One region of the Deinococcus maricopensis DSM 21211 genome, then DNA from elsewhere that is predicted to be linked to it. Evidence: riboswitches for the same ligand, from Rfam matches in the RefSeq annotation. Region 1 holds a riboswitch; the other holds the start of a gene.
The links. Region 1 has a riboswitch for thiamine pyrophosphate ahead of thiC (phosphomethylpyrimidine synthase ThiC). Riboswitches for the same ligand answer to the same signal wherever they lie in the genome.
Positions count from the first base shown of each region.

Region 2: linked by a shared signal. The riboswitch ahead of DEIMA_RS04510 (thiamine ABC transporter substrate-binding protein) and the one ahead of thiC (phosphomethylpyrimidine synthase ThiC) in region 1 are both predicted to bind thiamine pyrophosphate.

Region 1 covers NC_014958.1:2,386,284-2,397,836, forward strand. The annotation lists gene DEIMA_RS11105 (helix-turn-helix domain-containing protein) at 1-298, opposite strand, end outside; gene DEIMA_RS11110 (NAD(P)/FAD-dependent oxidoreductase) at 544-1,539, opposite strand; gene DEIMA_RS11115 (thiazole synthase) at 1,549-2,352, opposite strand; gene thiS (sulfur carrier protein ThiS) at 2,353-2,547, opposite strand; gene thiE (thiamine phosphate synthase) at 2,544-3,200, opposite strand; gene thiC (phosphomethylpyrimidine synthase ThiC) at 3,197-5,098, opposite strand; TPP riboswitch at 5,173-5,287, opposite strand; gene DEIMA_RS11135 (SDR family NAD(P)-dependent oxidoreductase) at 5,380-6,240, shown strand; gene thiD (bifunctional hydroxymethylpyrimidine kinase/phosphomethylpyrimidine kinase) at 6,237-7,022, shown strand; gene glgP (alpha-glucan family phosphorylase) at 7,153-9,663, shown strand; gene DEIMA_RS11150 (EamA family transporter) at 9,759-10,634, shown strand; gene DEIMA_RS11155 (M15 family metallopeptidase) at 10,638-11,450, opposite strand; gene DEIMA_RS18280 (hypothetical protein) at 11,426-11,553, opposite strand, start outside.
Region 2 covers NC_014958.1:975,796-987,348, forward strand. The annotation lists gene DEIMA_RS04480 (nicotinamide mononucleotide transporter family protein) at 1-379, shown strand, start outside; gene DEIMA_RS04485 (AAA family ATPase) at 384-1,394, shown strand; gene DEIMA_RS04490 (hypothetical protein) at 1,378-1,872, opposite strand; gene DEIMA_RS04495 (GNAT family N-acetyltransferase) at 1,924-2,385, opposite strand; gene DEIMA_RS04500 (ABC transporter ATP-binding protein) at 2,601-3,563, opposite strand; gene DEIMA_RS04505 (ABC transporter permease) at 3,560-5,110, opposite strand; gene DEIMA_RS04510 (thiamine ABC transporter substrate-binding protein) at 5,118-6,128, opposite strand; TPP riboswitch at 6,191-6,291, opposite strand; gene DEIMA_RS04515 (NUDIX hydrolase) at 6,319-6,729, shown strand; gene DEIMA_RS04520 (NAD(P)/FAD-dependent oxidoreductase) at 6,783-8,045, shown strand; gene DEIMA_RS04525 (VOC family protein) at 8,042-8,668, shown strand; gene DEIMA_RS04530 (DsbA family oxidoreductase) at 8,655-9,314, opposite strand; gene purU (formyltetrahydrofolate deformylase) at 9,378-10,274, opposite strand; gene DEIMA_RS04540 (MIP/aquaporin family protein) at 10,435-11,184, shown strand; gene DEIMA_RS04545 (aminopeptidase) at 11,224-11,553, shown strand, end outside.

The sequences.
Region 1 (11,553 bases):
ACACCGCCTCGGCGGGCACGGCGTCGTCGCGGTACAGGGCCGCGTCGCCCAGCAGAGCACCGGCAGCGTGCGGATGCAGGCGCAGCGCAACCCGGCGGCCACCGTCGCTGTGCACGGGATGAGGGGCAGTCATGACGCCCACAACGCGCAGGGACAACTGCCCGCCGGGCGTCTGGTGGAAGATCAGGTCCGTGCAGCCGTCCGGGCGGACGATGGTGCGGCCGGTGCCGGCGCGGCTCGCCCACGCGGCGCGCACCACACCCCTCAGTCGTGGTGACGGCAGGTCCTCTTGATACACGCCCTGAGCGTACCTTCAGCGCTGGCGGTACCTGCTTGAGGGCGTGGCCGTCCAGGGCGCAGGCGTCGAACACCTCGCCCCAGGCGCCGCCGCTCGCTGACGGGGGCGCCCAGCGCGAGGAGCCGCGACGTTTGGCGTGGCGAGCCCCAGTTCGGCGCTGCCGCGCGGGCAGCAGGCGTCCATGAAAAGGTGCAGGAACGCTCGGCAGTCGCGGACGGCGAGGTCGAGGCTGTCCAGGCGGACAGTCATGCCTCTGCGTGCGCCCCTGCGGGTGGCGTGATCGTGAGGATCCGTGCCACGAGCGCGGCGACCCGGCGGGCGGTGAGCGGCGCGAGCAGCGCGCCGTGCCGGCCGTGGCCAGTGGCCACGAGGACGTTCGGGAGGGTGGGGTGCGGCCCGAGGATCGGCAGGCCGCCGGGCGTGACGGGGCGCAGGCCAACGAGATGCTGCTGGGCGGGCGCCGGCGCGTACCCGGGCGTCAGGTGGCGCGCGGCGGTGCGCAGCCACCGCTCTGCGTGCGCGTCCGGGGTGGGGGCGGCGGTGGCGCGGGTGGTGGCGCCGACGTACAGGCCGTCCGGGCGGCCCAGCGCGTACCCCCGGCGGGCGTACAGGGCGAGGTGGTCGTGCGGGCCGTCCAGCAGGAGCGCCTGTCCCTGAGCGGCGCGGACCGGCAGGCCGAACGCGCCGCTCCACGCACCCGCCGCCAAGACGACCAACGGGACGGTGAGGGGCCCGGCGCTCGTGTGGACGCGCACGCCGCGCGCCTGCGGGCGCAGGCCGCGTACCTGCGCCCGCAGGACCGGGACGCCGTGCAGGGCCGCGAGGACGACGCTGGGCGGGTGCACGCGGCCTTCGCCGGGGGTGGCGCGCGCCGCGAGGAACGGTGGGGGCGCCTCGACCGGGTTCCCGGCGGCTTCGTCGTGGAGGGCGTGGGCGTCCTGGGCGGTGCGGGCCACGCGGGTGACGCCCGCGCGCAGGTGCACGGGGCGGCCGCTCGCGGCTTCCAGGCGCCTCGCGAGGTCCGGCCAGAGGCGCAGGCTCTCCAGGGCGTCCGCGTGCAGGGGGGTGCCGCGCAGGCGTTCGCCGTCGGGCGTGAGCAGGCCCGCGCCGGCGCGCCACGCGGCGCCCGGCAGGTCGGCGTCCACGACGAGCGGCGTGAGTCCGAGGGCGCGCACCTCGAAGGCGACGCTCGCGCCGACCAGGCCGCCACCGACGATGAGGACGTCAGGCGCGCGCGGCATGGGGCGGGGTCACGCGGGCACCTCGGGGTCCGGCAGGCGCGGGACGCCCGCGGTGGGGCTGCTGGCGCTCGCGCCGTCGCGCGCTGGCATGCGGCCCGCGAGGTACGCGGCGCGCCCGGCCTCCACGCCCAGGCGGAATGCGCGCGCCATGCCGACCGGGTCGCGGGCCTCGGCGAGGGCGGTGTTGACGAGAACGGCGTCCGCGCCGAGCTCCAGAGCCTGCGCGGCGTCGCTGGGCACGCCGAGGCCCGCGTCCACGACGACGGGCACGGTCGCGTCGTCGATGACGGTCTTCACGAGTTCGCGGGCACGCAGGCCCCGACCGCTGCCGATGGGGCTGGCGAGCGGCATGACGGTCGCGCACCCTGCGCGTTCGAGCGCGCGGGCGAGCACGCCGTCCGGCTGGATGTACGGGAGGACCGTGAACCCCTCCCCCACCAGCATTTCGGCGGCGCGCAGCGTCCCGACCGGGTCCGGGAGCAGCCAGCGCGGGTCGGGGATGACTTCGAGTTTCAGCCAGTTCACGCCGGTGAGGGCGCGCGCGAGTTTCGCGACGCGCACGGCTTCGTCGGGCGTGCGGCACCCGGCGGTGTTCGGGAGGAGCTGCAGGCGGTCCAGGTCGAGGGCGTCGAGGAGGCCGTCGTGGCCGGGCGCGCCGAGCTCGACGCGGCGGATGGCGACGGTGACGATCTGCGCGCCGCTCGCGTCGATGGCGTCGCGCATGACGTGCAGGTCCGCGTACTTGCCGGTGCCGACCATCAGGCGGGACGTGAAGGTCTGACCGGCGATGGTGAGGGCGTCGGGGTGTGGCATTTAACCGCCTCCGGTGATGCGGACGATCTCGATGACGTCACGCTCGGTGAGTTCCCGGTCGGGGATGCGCGCGCCCGGGTAGAAGTCGTCGTTGACGGCCACGGCGACGCGCGCGGGGTCGACGCTGAGGGTGCGCAGCAGCCCCAGCAGGGTGAGGCCGGGCGCGAACGTGTGCGGCTGGCCGTTGACGGTCATGCGAGCACCGCCGGGCGGTCCAGCAGGCGGGCGAGGTCGCCCGCGGCCTGCGCGGGGTCGGGCGCGTCGAGGATGGCGCGGACGACGGCGAGGCGCGTGGCGCCCGCGCGGATCACGTCGGGCGCAGTGGCGTGGTCGATGCCGCCGATGGCGTACCAGGGCACGCCGGTGTGGTCCTCGGGGGCGTGCGCGGCGGCCCAGCGGACGTAGTCGAGCGTGGCGGGCGCGCGGCCCGGTTTGGTGGGCGTGGCGTACACGGGCCCGACCGCGAAGTACGCGGGGCGGTCCGCGAGGGCCGCTTCGGCATGGTCGGGCGCGTGCGTGCTGCGGCCGATGCGCAGGGCAGGCGCGAGGTCGCGCGCCCAGCGGGTGGGGAGGTCGGCCTGCCCGAGGTGCACGCCGGTCGCGCCGCTCGCGACGGCGACGTCCACGCGGTCGTTGATGAACAGCGGGACGCGCCGCGCGTGCGCGAGGTCCCGCACACGTTCCGCGAGGCGGATGTACGGCACGGCCTCCCAGCCTTTGCAGCGGAGTTGCAGGGTGTCCACGCCGCCGTCGAGGGCAGCGGCGATGCGGGCGAGAAAGTCGGCTTCCGCCTGCCCGTCGCGCGGGGTGGCGACGAGGTACAGGCGCCCGAGGGGGAACGGCGTCACGTGGTGACCTCCTCCGGGGCGCTGCGGTACAGTTCGCCGCCGCCCTCGCGGAACTCGCGGGCTTTGTCCTGCAGGCCGAGCAGGACGTCGTCGGCGCGCAGGTCGTGGCTGAGTTTCATGCTGCAGAAGTGCGGGCCGCACATGCTGCAGAAGTGCGCGGTCTTCGCGGCTTCGGCGGGCAGGGTGGCGTCGTGGAACGCGCGGGCGCGTTCCGGGTCGAGGGCGAGGTTGAACTGGTCCTCCCAGCGGAACTCGAAGCGGGCCTTGCTGATGGCGTTGTCGCGGGCCTGCGCGCCGGGCACGCCCTTGGCGAGGTCGGCGGCGTGCGCGGCGAGGCGGTACGCGATGACGCCGTCGCGCACGTCGTTCTTGTCGGGCAGGCCGAGGTGCTCCTTGGGCGTGACGTAGCACAGCATGCTGACGCCCATCCAGCCGATCACGGCGGCGCCGACGGCGCTGGTGATGTGGTCGTACGCGGGCGCGACGTCCGTGACGAGCGGCCCGAGCGTGTAGAACGGCGCTTCGCCGCACACCTGCAGCTGACGGTCGACGTTTTCCTGCAGGAGGTGCAGCGGGACGTGGCCGGGCCCTTCGATCATGGTCTGCACGCCCAGTTCCTGGGCGATTTTGGTGAGTTCGCCGAGCGTGTCGAGTTCCGCGAACTGCGCGGCGTCGTTCGCGTCCTCGATGCTGCCGGGGCGCAGGCCGTCGCCGAGGCTGAAGGTCACGTCGAACGCGGCCATGATTTCGCAGATCTCGCGGAAGTGCGTGTACAGGAAGTTCTCCTGGTGGTGCGCGAGGCACCATCTCGCGAGGATGCTGCCGCCGCGCGAGACGATGCCGGTGCGGCGGCGCACGGTGAGCGGCAGGTGCGCCAGGCGCACGCCGGCGTGCACGGTGAAGTAGTCCACGCCCTGCTCGGCCTGCTCAATGAGGGTGTCGCGGTACACGTCCCAGGTGAGGGCCTCGGGGACGCCTCCGACCTTTTCGAGCGCCTGGTAGATGGGTACGGTGCCGATCGGGACGGCGCTGTTGCGGACGATCCACTCGCGCGTCTGGTGAATGTGCTTGCCGGTGGAGAGGTCCATGACGGTGTCGGCGCCCCAGCGGGTGGCCCACACGAGCTTCTCGACCTCGTCGGCGACGCTGGCCTTCACGGCGCTGTTGCCGATGTTCGCGTTGACTTTCACGCGGAATGCCCGGCCGATGATCATCGGTTCGAGTTCCGGGTGGTTGATGTTCGCGGGGAGCACGGCGCGGCCGCGGGCGATTTCGGCGCGGACCACTTCGGGCGTGATTTCGCGCGGCATCTGGAAGCCCAGGGCGTTGCCGGGGTGCTGGTGGCGCAGCTCGAACGCTTCGGCCTGGCGGAGGGCCTCGCGGATCGCGACGAATTCCATTTCGGGCGTGATGACGCCCGCGCGGGCCGCCTGGAGTTGCGTGATGGTCCGGCCCGCGCGGGCGCGGCGGATGGTGTGCGCGCCGGGGTAGCGGAGGTCGGCGAGGTCCGCGCGGGCGTTCTGCGCGCGGGTGTACGCGCTGGTCGCGCCCGGCAGCGTGTGGAGGTCGGGGTGGTTGTGTAGCCAGGGCCGGGCGTGCGGCAGGCCAGCGTGCAGGTCGAGGGGCGCGTCCGGGTCGGTGTAGGGGCCGCCCGTGTCGTACACGCGGACGCTGGGGTTCGGGGTGTGGCGCGCGAGGCCGCCGATCATCTCGACGGTGGGCGTCAGGTCGATTTCGCGGTGCGGGACGCGCACGTCCGGGTAGCGGGTGCCGGGCGTGTACACCTTGCGGCTTGCAGGAAACGGGCCGGTCGTGAGGGTCTGTTCGGTGGGCGTCTGGCTGGTGGGGGCGCGGGCTGAGCTTTCGGTGCGCGCCGCCCGTTCGGTGGTGTTCGTCATGCGAGTCCCCTCCTGTGGGTGGCGCGGAGGGGAAACGCAGGGTCACGCGGGGCCCATGGGTAGGCCGGGGCGACCAGTTGCGCCTGTCACGCTCCCTCCGCTGGTGTGAACCAGATCAGGTTCCTAGGGTCAGGCCGCTGTGCTCGGCCCTCTCAGCCCCCGCGTATGGGGACACCCCTGGTGACAGCACAGAAGTACCACTCCCGGCGGGGCGCGTCAAATGCGGCGGGCGCGTGGCATGCTGGGAAGCCCCCATTCCTGCGCACGCTGGAGGTTCACGGATGAGCAAACCCCTGACTGGAACGATCGCGCTCGTGACGGGCGCCAGCCGAGGTGTCGGGCGCGGCGTGGCGCTCGGGCTGGGCGAGGCGGGCGCGACGGTGTACGTGACCGGCCGGACCCTGAGCGGCCGGAACCCGGACCTGCCGCGCCTGGCGGGCAGCCTGGAGGAGACGGCCGAGGAGGTCACGCGCCTTGGCGGGCGGGGCGTGGCGGTGCGCTGCGACCACCGGGACGACGAGCAGACGCGCGTGGCCGTGGAGCGCGTCCGCGCGGAGCATGGCCGCCTGGACGTGCTGGTGAACAACGTGTGGGGCGGGTACGAGGGCCTGCACGCGTGGGATGAGCGCGGGCGGACGTGGGGCGCGCCGTTCTGGACGCAGCCGCTCTCGCTGTGGGACGAGATGTTCGGCGCGGGCGTGCGCGCGCATTACGTGACGAGCAGCCTGTGCGCGCCGCTGCTGATCGAGGCGCGCGGGCTGCTCGTGAACATCTCGTTTTTCGCGGCGTTGCGGCACCGCGGTACCGAGAACATCCCGTACTTCCTGGCGAAGGGCGCGGATGACCGCATGGCGCTCGCCATGGCGAATCACCTGCGTCCGCACGGGGTGACGGCGGTGTCGCTGTACCCGGGGCTGGTGAGGACGGAGGGCGTGCTGCTCGCGCCGGAGGGAGCGTTCGAGTTCAGCAATTCGGAGTCGCCGCAGTTCCTGGGGCGCGTGATCGCGGCGTTCGCGGGGGACGCGGGACGGCTGGAGCGGTCTGGGCAGGTGCTGGTCGCGGCGGAGCTGGCTGAGCACTATGGCGTGACGGACGTGGACGGCGCGCGGCCCCGGTCGATCCGGGCGGAGTACCTCCCGTGACGCCGGTGGCGTTGTCGGTGGCGGGGTGGGATTCCGGCGGGGGCGCAGGGGTCGGCGCGGACCTACAGGTGTTCCGCGCGCACGGCGTGCACGGCGTGGGCGCGGTGACGCTAGTGACGGCGCAGAACACGCTGGGCGTGCAGGCGGTACAGGTCATGGACCCGGCGCTGGTGCGGGCACAGCTGGAGTCGGTGCTGTCGGATTTCCCGGTGGGGGCCGTGAAGGTCGGGGCGTTGGGGAGCGCGGGGGTGGTGCGCGCGGTTGCCGAGGTGCTGCGGGCGGTGCGGGTGCCGGTGGTGGTGGACCCGGTGCTGGTGAGCACGAGCGGGCGGGCGTTGCTGGCGCCGGACGCGCTGGAGGTGTTCCGGCGGGAGTTGCTGCCGCTGGCGGCGCTGGTGACGCCGAACCTGCCGGAGGCGGAGGTGCTGCTGGGGTGGCCGGCGGGCGCGCTGTCGGGCGGCCTGCCGGTGGAGTGGGCGGCGCCCTGGCCGGCGCTCGTGAAGGGCGGGCATGGGCTGGGGGACGTGCTGGTGGACGTGCTGGCGCTTCATGGGATGCGGCGGGCGCTGACGGCGGCGCGGCGGGAGTCCCGGCATACGCACGGGACGGGGTGCGCGCTGTCGAGCGCGGTGGCGGCGCGGCTGGCGTGCGGTGAGGGCCTGGTGGAGGCCGTGACTGGAGCGCACGCGTACGTGCAGGCGGCGCTGGCGGGGGCGCCTGGGTTGGGCGCGGGGCATGGGCCGTTGGGAGTGCCAGTGGTGGGGGTGGGAGCGCCTTCATAAAGGGCGTGGGGGGGTGGGGTCTGCGCGGGGTAGTGCGGCGGCGTGGGTGGAGAGGTGTGAGAACCTTAAATGTTCATGAGGAGGCTCTCATCCGCTGGGGCGCTGGCGTGATCGTGTAAGCTACTTCGGTATGAAGACCATCGGGAAAGTCACCGTGCTGCCCAAGCTACCGGACGCGATTGCGCGCCTGAGCGAGCTGGCGTACAACGTGTATTGGTCATGGACCCCACGAGCGCAGGAGTTGTATCAGGCGCTGGATCCTCAAATTTGGGAGCGCTTCCAACATAACCCGGTGCGCACCCTCCTCGAAGTGCCGCGCGCCCGCCTCGACGCCGTCGCCGCCGACCCCGACTACCTCGGGCGCTACACGAAAGTCATGGCCGACTTCGACGCCTACATGGGCAAGAAGGACACCTGGGCCGCCCAGAACGCCGCCGCGCTCGGCCGCGTCGCGTACTTCAGCATGGAGTACGCCTTCCACGAAAGCCTCCCCATCTACTCCGGCGGCCTCGGCGTCCTCGCCGGCGACCACTGCAAGAGCGCCAGCGACCTCGGCCTCCCCTTCGTCGCCGTCGGCCTGCTCTTCCACCAGGGCTACTTCCGCCAGAGCATCAACAAGGACGGCTGGCAGGAAGAAGCCTACGACACCCTCGACCTCACCACCCTCCCCATCACGCCCGCCCGCGACGCGTTCGGCGTGGAAGTGCGCTTCAGCATGCCCATCCAGGGCCGCCAGGTGTTCATCCGCGTCTGGGAACTCAAGGTCGGCCGCATCCCCGTCTACCTCCTCGACACCAACGTCCCCGAAAACGACGACCACGACCGCCAGCTCACCGCCCGCCTGTACGGCGGCAACCAGGAATGGCGCATCCAGCAGGAGCTGATCCTCGGCGTCGGCGGCGTGCGCGCGCTGCGCCTGCTCGGCGTGGACGCGAACGTCTTCCACATGAATGAAGGGCACGCCTCGTTCCTTGGCCTGGAACGCATCCGCGAACTCGTCGCAGGCGGCCTGGACTTCCGCACCGCCCTCGAAGCGGTCGCGAGCGGCACGCTGTTTACCACGCACACGCCCGTCCCCGCCGGGAACGACGCGTTCGCACTCGACCTGATGGACCGCTACCTCGGCGAGTGGCCCGCGCAGCTCGCCACCAGCCGCGAGGAACTGTACGAACTCGCCCGCCACGACCAGACCTGGGGACAGAGCTTCAGCATGACCGTTCTCGCGCTGCGCCTCTCGCGCGCCGCGAACGGCGTGTCCGAACTGCACGGCGACGTCAGCCGCAAGATGTGGAACTTCCTGTTCGACGGCGCCAGCGAGCGCGAGGTGCCCATCGGGCACGTCACGAACGGCGCGCACACCCTCACGTTCCTCTCCCAGAACCTCCGCGACCTGTACGACACCGCTCTCGCGAGCGACTGGACCGAACGCCTCGAAGACCCCGCCGTCTGGGAAGCCGTGAACAGCATCAGCGACGCCGACCTCGCCCGCGTGCAGGCCGAACAGAAGATGGACATGATCCGCTTTGTGCGTGAGCGTCTGCGCGTTCAGGCGGAACGCAACGGCGCGAGCGCCGCCGACATCGCCGCGACCGAGGACGTCCTCTCCCCCGACGCGCTCATCATCGGCTTCGCGCGCCGCTTCGCGACGTACAAACGCGCCACGCTGCTGTTCCGCGACAAGGCCCGCCTCGCGCGCCTCGTGAACGACCCGGAACGACCCGTGCAGTTCGTGTTCGCCGGCAAGGCCCATCCCGCCGACAACCCCGGCAAGGCGTTCATTCAGGAGATCTACCGCGTCAGCCAGGAGCCCGAGTTCAAAGGCAAGATCGTCATCCTGGAGAACTACGACATGCATGTCGCCCGGCACCTCGTGCAAGGCGTGGACGTGTGGCTCAACAACCCGCGCCGCCCGCTCGAAGCGTCCGGCACCAGCGGCATGAAGGCGTCGTTCAACGGCTCCCCGAACTTCAGCGTCCTCGACGGCTGGTGGCGCGAAGGGTACGACGGCACGAACGGCTGGCCCATCGGCGACGAACGCGAGTACGCCGACCTCAACAGCCAGGACGACGCCGACAGCTACAGCATGTACGAAACCCTCGAGAAGGACATCGTGCCGCTGTACCACCGCCGCGACGCGCAGGGCTTCAACCACGACTGGCTCGCCATCAGCCGCCGCGCCATGGTGACCGTCAGCCCGCAGTACAGCATGCAGCGTCAGGTCATCGACTACGTCCAGAAGTACTACCTGCCGCTCACCAAACGCGCCGCCACCGTGAACGCGAACACCCGCACGCTCGCGCGCGAGATTGGCAGCTGGAAGACCTGGGTGCGGCAGCAGTGGCCGCACGTGCAGCTCACCGCGAACGCGCAGATGCCCGCCAGCATCGAGCCCGGCCAGACGGTGCGCGTGACGGCGCACGTGCAGCCCGCCGGCATCCAGACCGGCGAGATCCTCGTGGAGGCCGTGCTGGAACGCGGCGACGAGCGCAGCCGCGTGCCCCTGCACTTCACGGGCGACGGCAACTACGCCGCGGACCTCCCCCTCAACGAGAGCGGCCTGTACGCCATCGGCGTGCGCGCCTTCCCGGTGTACCCGGGCCTCAGCAGCGAGTTCGAGACCGGCCTCGCCAAGTGGGCCTGACCCGACAGGCCTGAAGTGGGGGCGCGGCGCGCCGCGCCCCCACTTTGTTAGAAGGCCCCGGTGCGCCGCGCCCGCTGCGGCGTATTGTGGCGGGCGTGACTCGCGCTGTACCGACCGCTGCCCTTCCCCCCATTCCCGCCGTGCTGCTCGCCATCCTGAGCGTGCAGGGCGGCGCCGCCATCGCCAAGGGCCTGTTCCCGGCGCTCGGTCCGGCCGGGACGACCGGCATCCGCATCGCGCTGTCCGCCCTGGTGCTGCTGGCGGTGTTCCGCCCGCGCCTGCGCGGCCTCACGGGCGAGCAGTGGCGCGCGGTGGTGCCGTACGGCGTGGCGCTGGGCGTCATGAACCTGACCTTCTACCTCGCGCTCGCCCGCATCCCCCTGGGGCTCGCGGTGACGCTGGAGTTCGTCGGACCGCTCCTCGTCGCGGTGTTCGGTTCGCGCCGCGCCCTGGATTTCGTGTGGGTGGCGCTCGCCGGCGCGGGCATCGCCCTGATTGCCCCGTGGGGCGGCCGGGGCGGGCTGGACGGCCTGGGCGTGCTGCTGGCGCTCGTGGCGGGCGCGTGCTGGGGGGCGTACATCCTGCTGGGCGGGCGGGTGTCGCGCGTGTTCGGCGGCGCGGACGGCGTGGCCACGGGCATGCTGTTCGCGGCGCTGGCGGGGCTGCCGTTCGCACTCGCGAGCGGCCACTGGGGCGCGCTCACGCCGGGTGTGTTCGCGGCGGGGCTGGGTGTGGCGCTGCTGTCAAGCGCACTGCCGTACTCGCTGGAGATGATCGCGCTGCGCGCACTGCCCGCGCGGACGTTCGGCATCCTGATGAGCCTGGAACCGGCCGTGGCGGCCCTGTGCGGCCTGCTGTTCCTGAACGAGCACCTGAGCGTCCCGCAGTGGGTGGCGGTGGCGTTCGTGATCGCCGCGAGCGCCGGCGCGACCCTCACGGCCCGCCGCGCCACCGCGCCCGTGGAAGCCTGAGGGTCACGGGCAGCGCGCGAGTTCCGGGCGGTACTCGAAGTGCATGGTGTCGTAGTGGTACCAGCGGCCACCCCACACGAACCCGTGGCGCTCGAACGTGTGCACGATCCCGGCCGGGAAACGGTTGCGGTACGGAATGCCGCGCGCGCCCTCGCGGTGCCCGTCCCACTGCCAGTACGCACTCATGCGGGTGTTCAGGTCGATGGCGATGCCGTAGCTGTGCGCGCTGAGGCGCGGCGTGCCCGCCACGGTTCGCCACAGGAACGTCCCGGCGCTCGGCGTGAGGAACGCGCGCCAGTCCGGGTGCTGGGGCAGCTGCGCGGCGAGGTCCCGCGCCACCGCTTCGAGCGCGCGGTCCGCGCCGTTCACGGTCGTGAATGCGAGGCGCTGCCCGAACCAGTTCACGGCGCGCAGGTGCGCGCTGACCTGCGCGCTGCTGCTGCCGTACAGGCGGCGGAAGAACGCGTCATCGCGGGCGCGACCCGGGTCCTCGAGGTACGCGGGGGGGCGCAGGGGCGCGCACGCCGGGTAGGGTGTACGGAGCTGCGCCCGCAGGTCGGCGTGGTTCAGGCGGTCGGTGTACGACCCGCTCGTTGCGCCCGCGCGGGTGACGGGGGTGCGCGTCCCGTCCGGCCAGACGACGGCGTCGGCGTCGGCGCGGAGTTGCGCGTCCGGGTACGCGCGCACCACGGCCTCGGCGAGCTGGGCGTCGGTGGGCGCGGTCGGCGCGGCCACGCCGAGGCTGCCGCCCAGCAGGAGCAGCCGGACCACGCGGGCGCAGCGGGCGGCCTTCAGGGCGTGCAGAAGTTGATCCACGGCGCCTGCCCGGGAACGCCATTTCGGCGCAGGGTCACGATGGCGTTGGCCTCGGCTCCGTGTTGGTACTCCAGCTCCAGCGGCCCGAACGCACGGCTCGCAC
Region 2 (11,553 bases), 1.4 Mb from region 1:
GTGGCACCTGGAGGCCCGCCGGGACCGTGGGGAGGTGCGCTTCAACGAGCCAGTGTGGTACGGCGTGACGTGGGTGGCGAGCCTCGCGGTGTTCGGGTACACGGTCGCGGTGACGGATTTCAGTGCGGCGTGGAACTGGGTGCAGTTCGCGTCGGTGAGTCTGGCGCTGGTGGCGAACTTCGCGACGACGCGGAAGTGGGCGTGGTCATGGCCGGTGTGGGTCGTCGTGAACGCCGTCAGCGCCGTGTACTACTGGCATTCGGCGTACTGGGCGCTGTTCGCGTTGCAGTTCGTGCTGGCGGGTCTGAGCGTGTACGGCTGGGGCGTGTGGCGGCGCGAGGAGCGCGCGCGCCTGGCGCCCGCGCCGGTGCAGGGGTGAGCGCGTGACCGGCCGGTACGCGCACGGGCTGGTGATCGGGAAGTTCGCGCCGCTGCACCGGGGGCATCAGCTCCTGATCGAGCGGGCCCTCGCGGTGTGCGACCGCGTGAGCGTGTGGGTGTACGCCCGCCCGGACTTCCCGGGCATGCCGAGCCCCGTGCGGCGCGGCTGGGTACGGGACCTGTACCCCGCGCACGCGTTCCCGCACCTTCAGCTGCTGCCGGACGCAGCGAACCCGCCGCTCGACGCTTCGCCGGACGACGTGCACCGCGCGTACGTGCGGCGCGTGCTCGGCGACTGGGGTGTGCAGCCGGACGTGGTGTTCACGAGCGAAGCGTACGGCGAGCCGCTCGCGCGTGAACTCGGGTGCGCGCACGAGAGCGTGGACCCGGCGCGGCGGGCCGTGCCGATCAGCGGGACGCAGCTGCGCGCGGACGTGCACGCGCACCGGGCGTTCCTGGACCCGCGGGTGTACGCGCATTTCGTGCGGCGGGTGGTGCTGGTGGGCGCGGAAAGCACCGGGAAGAGCACGCTGACGCGTGCGCTCGCGGAGGCGCTGGGCACGACGTGGGTGCGGGAGTACGGCCGGGACGTGTACGAACGCGAGGATGGACGCCTGACGCCCGAGCACTTCCTGGAGATCGCGCTCGGGCACCGCGCGCTGGAGGACGAGTCGGCGCGCGCGCCGGGCGTGCACCGCTGGGTGATCGTGGACACGAATGCGGCGACGACGCTGATGTGGTCGTACCTGCTGACGCGCACGGCCCTGCCGGAACTGCACGCCCTCGCGGACGCGTGCCGCGAGCGGTACGCGCACACGTTCCTGTGCGCGGAGGACCTGCCGCACGAACAGGACGGCTGGCGGGCGAACACGAGCGTGCGGGACGTGATGCAGGCGTTTATCCTGCAGGACCTCGGGACGCGCGGCACGCCGTTCACGGAGGTGCGCGGCGACGTGACGGCGCGCGTGGCGCAGGCGGGCCGGGTGCTGGGCGCTGCTAGCGCGCGCCCCTGATGGCGTCTTCTAGGGCGTCCACGATGTCGCGCACGGGGAGGCTCCACACGCCCGCGTCGCCGTCGTCGAACGCGGCGCGCCACTCGTCGTACACGTTCTGGAAGTCCCCGGTGGGGGCGTCGTCGCGGAGGTTGAAGGTGACGCTGCTCTCCAGGGCGCGGGCACTCAGGGGCAGGAAGGGCACGTCCGTCTGCACGCCGCCGGGCGTGTAGGGGTTGCGGAGGTTCAGGCCGTCCAGGCGGATGTGGACGAGCGTGCCGAGGCGCGGGTGGACGTCCACCCGCAGGACTGTGAGGGTCGCGCCGCGGTCCTGCGGTCGGGCGCGGTACGCCCACACCTGTCCGGCCTGGAATCGGGTGTTCGGTTTGATCATGGTGGTGCGGGTGGAGGGCTTGGGGGCAGCCTCGGCGGGCCAGGCGCTCAGGCTGGCGGCGAGCGCGGCAGACGCGACGAGGATCAGCGGGGGTGGACGCAGCACCGCTCGATTGTAGGAACCCCCCGGGGCGTTCCGGGGCGAACTTGCGGGTCTTCAGGCGCGCGGGCCGAAATCGATCTCGAAGAACAGGAAGCCGTCCTGCCCGCTGGGCGCGCCCACGTACCCCATGCGCTCGTACGCGGGGCTCGCGGAGTGCGTGTTCGCGTACCACTCGACGTACCGCACGGGCCGCGCGCGTGCCCAGCCTTCTACGGCGCGCATCAGGGCGCGGCCCACGCCGCGCTGCCGCGCGTCCGGGAGGGTGTAGAGGTCGTGCAGGTACGCTTTGCGGTGCGCGTCGCCACTGCGCAGGTGCTGGCCGTGGTCGTGCGCAGCGGCGTACCCAAGCAGGCGCGCCCCCTCGAACGCCCCGAGCAGCCCCCAGTCGCTGCGCGCGCAGAACGACGGGTAGCGGGCCGCGAGGGCGGCCTCGTTCTCCACGAACCCCATGTCGAGCAGCATCGGGCGTACCTGCACCCAGTCGGCAGGAGTGAGCGGACGGACTTCGAACGTCATGCCTCGGAGCGTATCGGGGCGAGGCGCCCGTCACATCGGCCAAACTGCGCAGGGCGCCCGCGTGGGCCACGCGCGGAACTGGCCAACACGTGGTCGGCCGGCCTGGCGCCCTCGCGGGCCACGGCCAGCAGCGCGCGGCGGTCCGAGCTGCTCCGGCACGAAGCCTCACCTCACGACGGCGGAAGCACACTCCTGGAGTGCTCCGCGCACGGGCCTCAGCGGTCGTCGGGCAGCAGCACCGTCCGCTCGGGCAGCACCCGCAATCGCAGGGTGTTCCCTACGCCTGCGGCCTCCCGCGCACTCAGGTCCAGCGTCAACGCACCCACGGGGGCGTCCACCGTGAGCGTCTCGCCCGTGTCGGTCCGCACGCGCGCGCGGACCGGCGCCGCGTCCCCGTCGCCCAGCTGCAAGGCGTCCTCCGGCACCAGCCGCACCTGCCCGCCAGTCTCGGGCAGCAGGTTCCGGTGCCCCAGGAACGCCGCCGCCCACGCGGTCGCGGGCCGCGCGAACACGTCTGCGGCCACGCCGGACTGCACCACGCGGCCCGCCCGCATCAACGCCACATCATCCGCGACCGCGAGCGCCTCACGCTGATCGTGCGTGACCAGCAGGGCCGTCACGCCCGCCGTGCGGAACAGGGACCGCAGGTCTTCGCGCAACCTGTGCCGCAACTGCTCATCCAGATTGCTGAGCGGCTCGTCGAGCAGCAGCACCCCTGGGCGCGGCGCGAGCGCCCGGGCGAGCGCCACGCGCTGCTGCTGCCCGCCGGACAGTTCCGTCACGCGCCGCCCCGCGAGGTCCGCGAGGCCCACCAGCGCGAGCGCGTCCCGCGCCTGCCGCTCCGCTTCCGCCCGGCGAGCGCCGCGCGCGCGCGGGCCGTACGCCACATTCCCCAGCACGCTCAGGTGCGGGAACAGCGCGTAATCCTGAAACACCAGACCCAGGTGCCGCGCTTCCGGCGGGAGCGTCGTGACGTCCCGCTCGCCGAGCCGCACGCGCCCGGCGTCCGGGCGTTCCAGGCCCGCGATCAGGCGCAGCGCCGTGCTCTTCCCGCAACCGCTCGGGCCGAGCAGCGCCAGCGTCCGCCCGGCGGGCACGAGCAGGCTCACGTCGTTCGCCGCGAGCGTCGCCCCGTACGCCTTGCGGAGGTCATTGGTCTGTAAAGGGATGGAGGTCATGTGATTTCGCCTTTTCCGCCGTCGAGCGCCGTGAACGCAGCGAGAGCGAGGAGCATCAGGAGGGTGGCGAGCGCGCACGCCTCGCCGAGGTTCTGCGCGCCGGGCCGCCCGAGCCGTTCGTACATGGCGGTGCTGAGCGTCGCCCATTCCGGGCGGGTCAGGACGAGGGTGGCGGCGAACTCCCCGAGGACCGTGGCGAGCGCGAGCGCGCCGCCGCCCCGCAGCGCCGGCAGCACGAGGGGGAGCGTGACGGTGCCCCACGCGCGCAGGGGTGAGCTGCCGAGCGTCCGCGCCGCCTCCGTGAGGCGTGGCGGCACGGCCCGTAGGGCGGGCAGCAGGCTGCGCGTCACGAGGGGCGCTGCGAGCAGGGTGTAGGCGGCGATCAGGAGCGGCAGTTCCGCGCGGAGCGTGGGGTACAGCAGCAGGTACCCGACGGCGAGGCTGATGGGGGACACCATGAGCGGCAGCAGCGACAGGAGGTCGAGGGTGCGGGACCGTGCGAGCCACGCGCCGAGCGCGTGCGTGCCGCCCACAGTGAGCGCGCCGAGCAGCGTGAGGCCCGCGAAACGCAGGGTGTTGCCGAGCAGCAGCGTGAGCGGCGGGTCGGCGTCCGGCGCGATCAGGCCCGCCCAGAACGCCCCCGTGAGGCCGTCCGTGCCGCGGACGCTGCCGAACGTGACGGCCAGCAGCGGCGCGAAGCAGATGAAGGCCACCAGCGCCAGCAGCGTGTACAGCAGCGCGGCCGTTCCGCGGCGGGCGCGCGGCAGGGCCCGGGTGGCCTGCACGGCCCCGCTGGTGCGGGCGAGCCAGAGGTACGCGCCCGTGGCGAGCAGCGTGATGAGCAGCTGCCCGCCGACGAGCGCGCCCGCTTCGGACAGGCGCAGTTCGTACGCCGTGAGGGTGTAGATCTCGACCTCCAGCGTCGCGTACCGCTCGCCGCCCAGCACGAGCGGCAAGCCGAAACTCAGGGCGCTGTACAGGAACACCAGCGTCGCGCCCGCCAGGATGCCGGGCAGCGCGAGCGGGGCCGCCACCGTCCACGCGGCGCGCGCGCCGCTCGCGCCGAGCGTCCGCGCGGCGTTCAGGGCGTTCGCGGGCACGCGCGCGAACGCGGCGTACGCGAGGCGAATCATGACGGGCAGGTTGAAGAACAGGTTGCCGAGCACGATGAGTCCGGGCGTGTCGCTGAGGTCCACGCCCAGCAGGCCATGCGGGCCGAGCAGCGCGAGCAGCCCGAGCGCCGCCACGAGCGTCGGCGTGACGAACGGCAGCAGCAGCGCCCGCAGGAACGTCGCCTTGCCCGGCACGGCGTACCGGGAGAGCAGGTACGCGAGGGGCGTGCCGATGGTGACGGCGAGCGCGCTCGTGCCGAGCGCCTGCGCGAGCGTGAACGCGAGCCGCTCCCGGAAGTACGGGTCCGCCCACACGCCCACACTGACGCCGCCCTCGCGCAGCACCCGCACGAGCGGCAACGCCAGGAACGCCAGCAGGAACGCGAGCGCCGGGGCGGCCACCAGCCACCCCAGCGCCCGGCGTGGGCCGCTCACGTTCGCCTCAGCGGGCGCGCAGGACCTGCGTCACCCACGCGTCCACCAACGCCTGCGGGTTCTGCAGCAGGTTCGCCTTCACGGGGGTCACGTCCGGCTTCTGCGCGTACTTCCAGACGTCGGCGAGTTTCACACCGCTCACGGCCGGGTACACCCACATGCGCGTCGGGAAGTCCGCCTGCACACCGCCGGACAGCATGAAGTCCACGAACTGCCGCGCGAGGGCGCGCTGCTTCGTGCCTTTCAGGACGCCCACGCCTTCCAGCTGCAGGAACGTGCTGCCGGGCAGCAGCAGGTTCGCGGTGGGGCTGGCCGTGAGGGGCTTCTCGCTGTACGCGACTTCCGCGGCGGGGCTGCTGGCGTAGCTCAGCACGATGGGGTACTTGCCGCCGTTACGGCTGAAGTCCTTGTAGTACGCGTCGGACCAGCCACGCGTGACGCGCAGGCCGTTCGCGCGCGCCTCACGCCACCACTGCATCGCGCGGTCCTGCCCGAGGTGGTTCACGGTCGACAGCAGGAACGCCAGGCCGGTGGAGCTGGTCGCGGGGGACTCCACGACCGTCAGGCGCGCGTACTCGGGCTTCGCGAGGTCCTCCAGGGATTTCGGGAGTGCCAGCTTGTTCTGCTCGAAGTACGCCTTGTCGTAGTTCAGGGCCACGTACCCGTAATCCACGGTGTTCAGCAGGCCCGCGTCGTCCAGGCGGAACTGGGCGGGCACCTTCGCGAGCGCCGGGGACTTGTACGCTTCCAGCAGGCCGGCGCTGCGCGCGCGCGGCAGCAGGCTGTTGTCCAGGCCATACACGACGTCCGCGAGGGGCGCGCCGCGCGTCAGGATCAGTTTATTCAGCAGTTCGCCGGCGTCGCCGCCCTTAATGAAGCGGACCTTGCTGCCGGTGCGCGCCTCGAACGCCGCGACCAGTTTCTTGTCGACGTCGAAGCTGTCGTGCGTGATGACCGTCAGGGTTGCGGCCTGCGCTGCGCCGGCCATCAGGGCCACGGAAACCAGAATGTTACGCATAAGAAAACCCCCTCCGCGTCAGGGAAGGGGAGAGTCGAGCCGACGCCCGCGCCGCGCCGCTCGGGCGCGGCCTGTCACTCTCCCTCCGCCGGTATGAGCCGGATCAGGTTCCTGGGGACTCTCTCAGACCCGCCGTTGCGGCGGGCCACCCCCGGTGACGCCAGCGCCACTATAGCGCCAAAATGAGGGCGTGCAGCTGCTCGCGTGGACAGTCGTGACGCGCGCCGGACGCGTCCTGCTGGGACAGCGCGCGCCGGGCCGCCTGCACGCGGGCCTGTGGGGCCTGCCGGGCGGCCGGGTCGAACCCGGCGAGGCCCTCGCAGACGCCGCCGCGCGCGAACTGCACGAGGAGACTGGCCTGCTCGCCCGGCCGGACGCGCTCGCGCCCCTGGGCGTCACGCACTACCGCACGCCCGAGGGGCGCGGCCTCAGCTTCTTCTTCCTGGCGGAGGACCTGCCGGGCACGCCCCGCGCGCTGGACGCCACCACCGCCGTGACCTGGGCGGACCCGGACAGCCTCCCCGGCGCTGTGCTGCCGTGGCTGCCGCGCGCCCTGCGCGTCCACTGGCGTGAACGCCGCCCCCTCGACGAAACCCTGTAAGCCGGCACTCAGGTCCGCACGCCCGCTCCCGCCGAGCACGCTACGCTCAGCTCATGACGGACACCCTCGTGATCGGCGCGGGCCTCGCGGGTCTCACCGCCGCACGCGCCCTTCAGCGCGCCGGGCGCCACGTGCGCGTTCTGGACGCCGCCGAACACCCCGGCGGTCGCCTGCACACGCACACCGACGACGGCTTCACGTACGACGCGGGCTTCCAGGTGCTGTTCACCGCGTACCCCGCCGTGCGCCGCCACCTGAACCTCCACGCCCTCGACCTGATCGCCCTGCCGCCCGGCGCGGAACTCCGCCGGGGCGCGCACGCCGAGGTGCTCGGCGACCCCATCCGCGACCGCGCCGCCCTCACCCGCACCGTGCTGGCGCGCAGCGTCCCCCTGGCGGACAAACTGCGCGTCGCGCACCTGGCCGCCGACCTGCGCCGGGGCCCCGCGCACGCGCTCCTGCGCGGCCCGGACGAGCGCACCGACGCGTTCCTCCGCGCGCGCGGCTTCAGTGACCGCGCGCTCGACGCGTTCTTCCGCCCGTTCTTCGGCGGCATCTTCCTGAACCGCGAGCTGACCACCAGCGCCCGGCTGTTCCGCTACTACTTCCGCATGCTCATGGACGGCCAGGCGGCCATCCCGCGGCGCGGCATGCGCGAGATTCCCCGTCAGCTCGCGCGCGGCCTGCACGTCATGTGCCGCGTGCAGGTCCACAGCCTCCACCCGCACGCGGGCGGCGTGACCGTCCTCACGAACGCCGGCGACCTTGAAGCGCGCAACGTCATCGTCGCGGCCGACCCGCCGGAAATCGCGCGCCTGACCCGTGAGCGCGTGCACCTCGGCAGCGTCCCCGCCACGTACCTGTACTACGCGGCACCGGACGCGCCCACAGCGCAGCCCCGCCTGATCCTGAACACCGCGCCCGGCCTCATCAACAACGCGCACTGGACCAGCCACGCCCTGCCGGGCCGCGCGCCTGGCGGGCAGCACCTCCTGACCGTCACGGTGCTCGGCCATCCCGACCTGCACGACGACGCCCTTGACGCCGGCGTGCGCGAGGAACTCCGCGGGTGGTACGGCCCGGGCGTGCACGCCTGGCGGACGCTCCGCGTGGAGCGCCTCGCGCACGCGCAGTACCCGCAGCCGCCCGAGTACGCCGCCACGCTGCCCGGGCACGGCACGGCCCTGCCGGGCGTGCTGATCGCCTCGGAGGTCACCAGCATGAGCAGCATTCAGGGCGCCATGGAGAGCGGCGAGAAGGCCGCCGCGATCCTCCTGAACGACGCCGCCGGCATGAGCCGCCCGAGGGGCGCGTGACCGCCGCCCTCGACCACCTCGTGGTGGCGGCGCGCACCCTGCCGGAGGGCGTGGCCTGGCTCGAAGGGCGTCTGGGTGTGCCCCTGCAGCCCGGCGGGGAGCACCCGCTGTTCGGCACGCACAACGCCCTATTGACCCTGGGCGGCGGCGCGTACCTGGAGGTCATCGCCGTGAACCCGGACGCGCCCGCCCCGGCCCGCCCCCGCTGGTTCGCCCTGGACACACCGGACCTGCGGGCGCGTCTCGCGGAGCGCCCGCGCCTGATTCACTGGGTCGCGCAGGTGCCCCAACTGCAGCCCGAGTGGGCCAGCCTGCACGGCGACCCGCTCGCCCTCGCGCGCGGAACGCTCACCTGGACGCTCACAGTGCCGCCGGACGGGCGCCTGCCGCTGGGCGGCGTCCTCCCGAGCCTGATCGCCTGGGCCGGCGCGCACCCCACCGACCGCCTGCCGGACGCCGGCGTGCGCCTTGAGGCGCTCACGCTCACCAGCCCGGACGCGGAAGCCCTGCGCGCGCACCTGGGCGCCCTGGGCCTCGGGGCGGCCGCGACCATTCAGGCGGGCCGCGCACCCGCCCTCACGGCCACGCTCCGCACGCCCGCCGGGACGGTCACGCTGGACTGAGGGGTTGCGCCGCCGCCCACGCGAGCGCCCCGCGCATCGTGTCCAGCGGCTGCGCGCCACTCAGCGCGTACTGCGCGCGCAGCACGTAGAACGGCACGCCCTGCACGCCCGAACGCGCCGCGAGTCCCTGGCTGGCGTCCACCTCCGCCCCGTACGCGTTCCCGGCGAGCACCGTGCGGACGTCCGCCTCGTCCACGCCGACCTCCACGGCGAGGCGCGCGAGCACGTCGGCGCTCCCCACATCAGCACCCTCCTCGAAGTGCGCGCGCATCAGGCGCATGGCCGCCGCGACGCCCACGCCGCGGTCCTGCGCGAGCAGAATCACGCGGTGCGCGTCGCGGGTGTTCGCGGCCTTCCCGATGGCGTCCCAGTTGAAGCACACATCGTCCGTGCACGCGTACTGCGTCACGTGGTCGAACGCCGCCTGCGCGCCAGCGTCACCGCCGAACTTCTGCGCGCGGAACACCGCCCAGTCCACGCCCTCCCGGGGTAGGTCCGGCTGCAGCTGAAACGGCCGCCACGTGACCTGCAGCGGCCGCTCCGCCGCGAGTTTCGTGAGGCGCTCCAGGCCGATGTAGCAAAACGGGCACGCGATATCCGCGAAGACGTCCACGGTGAGGGGCGCGGTGGCAGGGTCGGTCGTCATGCGCTCAAGGTACGGCGCGCGGGGCGGGCGGTTCATGGCCCGCCCCGCAATTGCCGGCGCGCCTCAGAACACGACGGTCTTGTTGCCGTGCACGAGCACGCGGTCCTCCACGTGCGCTTTCACGGCCCGCGCGAGCACCTGGCGTTCCACGTCGCGGCCCAGGCGCATGAGCGTCTCGGGCGTTTCGCGGTGCGTGACGCGCGCGACGTCCTGCTCGATGATCGGCCCGGCGTCCAGTTCCTCCGTGACGTAGTGCGCGGTCGCCCCGACCAGTTTCACGCCGCGCGTCCACGCGGCGCGGTACGGGTTCGCGCCGATGAACGCCGGCAGGAACGAGTGGTGGATGTTGATGACCGGCACGCCCACACCACGCAGGAAGTCGCCGCTGAGAATCTGCATGTACCGCGCGAGCACCACGAAGTCGCAGCGGTCCCGGAGCAGCGCGATCTGCTCCGCTTCCGCCTCGGCCTTGTTCGCTTTCGTGACCGGAATGACGTGGTACGGAATGCCGAACCCTTCCGCGTCGCGGCGCAGGTCCTCGTGGTTGCTGATGATCATGGGGATGTCCACGTCCAGCTCGCCGCGCCGGTGACGCCACAGCAGGTCCAGGAAGCAGTGGTCGTATTTGCTCACCAGGATCGCCATGCGTTTGGGTTCGGTGTTGTACCACACGTGCCAGTCCATGCCGAACGGCGTGGCGACGACGTCCTGAAAGGCCCGCTCGAACGGGCCGCGCGCGAGGTCGAGGCCTTCCAGGTGGAACTCCATGCGCATGAAGAACGTCCCGCCGCTGGGGTCGGTGCTGTGCTGGTCGCTGTGGATGATGTTCGCGCCGTGGTTGTGCAGGAACTGCGACACCGCCGCGACGATGCCCTTGCGGTCTGCGCACGAGATGGTGAGGCGGGCGGTGTTGCTGCGCTGCGGGGCGGCCAGGTCGGTGGGCGTGGGGGTGACCGTCATAATTCGCCCAGGATACGGGAGTGCCCTGGGCCGTGCAGGCAAACCTCCAGATGACCGCAGGGGGGGATTTAAGGATTCATGCAGGCACCCACCAGGGGAAGTCCGCTATGGTACGGGCCTTCCATGTCAGGGCTGTGTCAGGTCCAGGAGGGCCAGCACCATGAGTGACGCCACCATGCAGCGGGCACCCACCCACGCGGACCGCGCGGCCGTGCCGCTCGCGCGGCGCCTGCTCGCGGAGAGCCTGGGCACGGCGCTGCTCACGCTCGGCGGCGTCGGCGCCGGCGCGCTCGTGCGCGCGGGGCTGCTGCCGGACGTCGTCGCGCACACCCTGCCGCCCGCGCTGATCGTGCTGGGCGTCATCTACACCTTCGGGGACGTGTCGGGCGCGCACATCAACCCGGCGGTGACGCTCGCGTTCGCGGCGCGCGGCAGCTTCCCGTGGAGGCGCGTCCTGCCGTACTGGGCAGCGCAGCTGCTCGGCGCGGTCCTCGCGGCGCTCACGTTGCGCGCCGTGTGGACGCTGCCGCACGAAACGGAACGCGTCCCGCCGGTCGGGGCGCTGCTGCTGGACGGCGGGGCCGCGCTGTGGCTGGCGCTCGTGATCGTCGGCACCGCGAAACGCACCGGGAAGCTCGGCCCGAACGTCGGCATTCCGGTGGCGTGCACGGTGGGCCTGTGCCACTTCCTGACGAACGCCGTATCGGCCGTCGCCATGAACCCCGCGCGCAGCCTCGGCCCGGCCCTCGTGAGCGGCGACGCGGCGCGCGCGTGGCCGCACGTGCTCGGACCGCTGCTGGGCATGCTCGTCGGTGTCGCGCTCACCTGGGCGCTGCGCGGCGGCATGAACGACGACGAACGCAAAGCCGCGCGCGGGGACGGGCAGGCCGTGGACGACGCGGACGCCTGAGGGTGGGCGGGCGCGCAGCGGGGAGGTATGCTCACGCCGATGATCTACAACCCTGAGAAGCACGCCGACCTGCTGGTCGACTACTGCGTGTACGTGAAGCCCGGCGAGCGCATCCTCGTGCACGGCAGCACCCTGGCATTGCCGCTGCTGGAGGCCCTGCACCGCGCGCTGCTCACCCGCGGCGCCCGGCCCGTGTTGCGCCTGGAGTACCCGGAGCAGGCGGACGACTTCGTGCGGCTCGCGTCCGACGAGGTGCTGGACGCCGTGCACGCCGCGGACCTCGCGGACATGGAAGCCATCGACGGCAGCATCCGCGTGCTCGCCGCGCGCGCCCTCGCGTCCGACGTGGACCCCGCGCGCCGCAGCCGC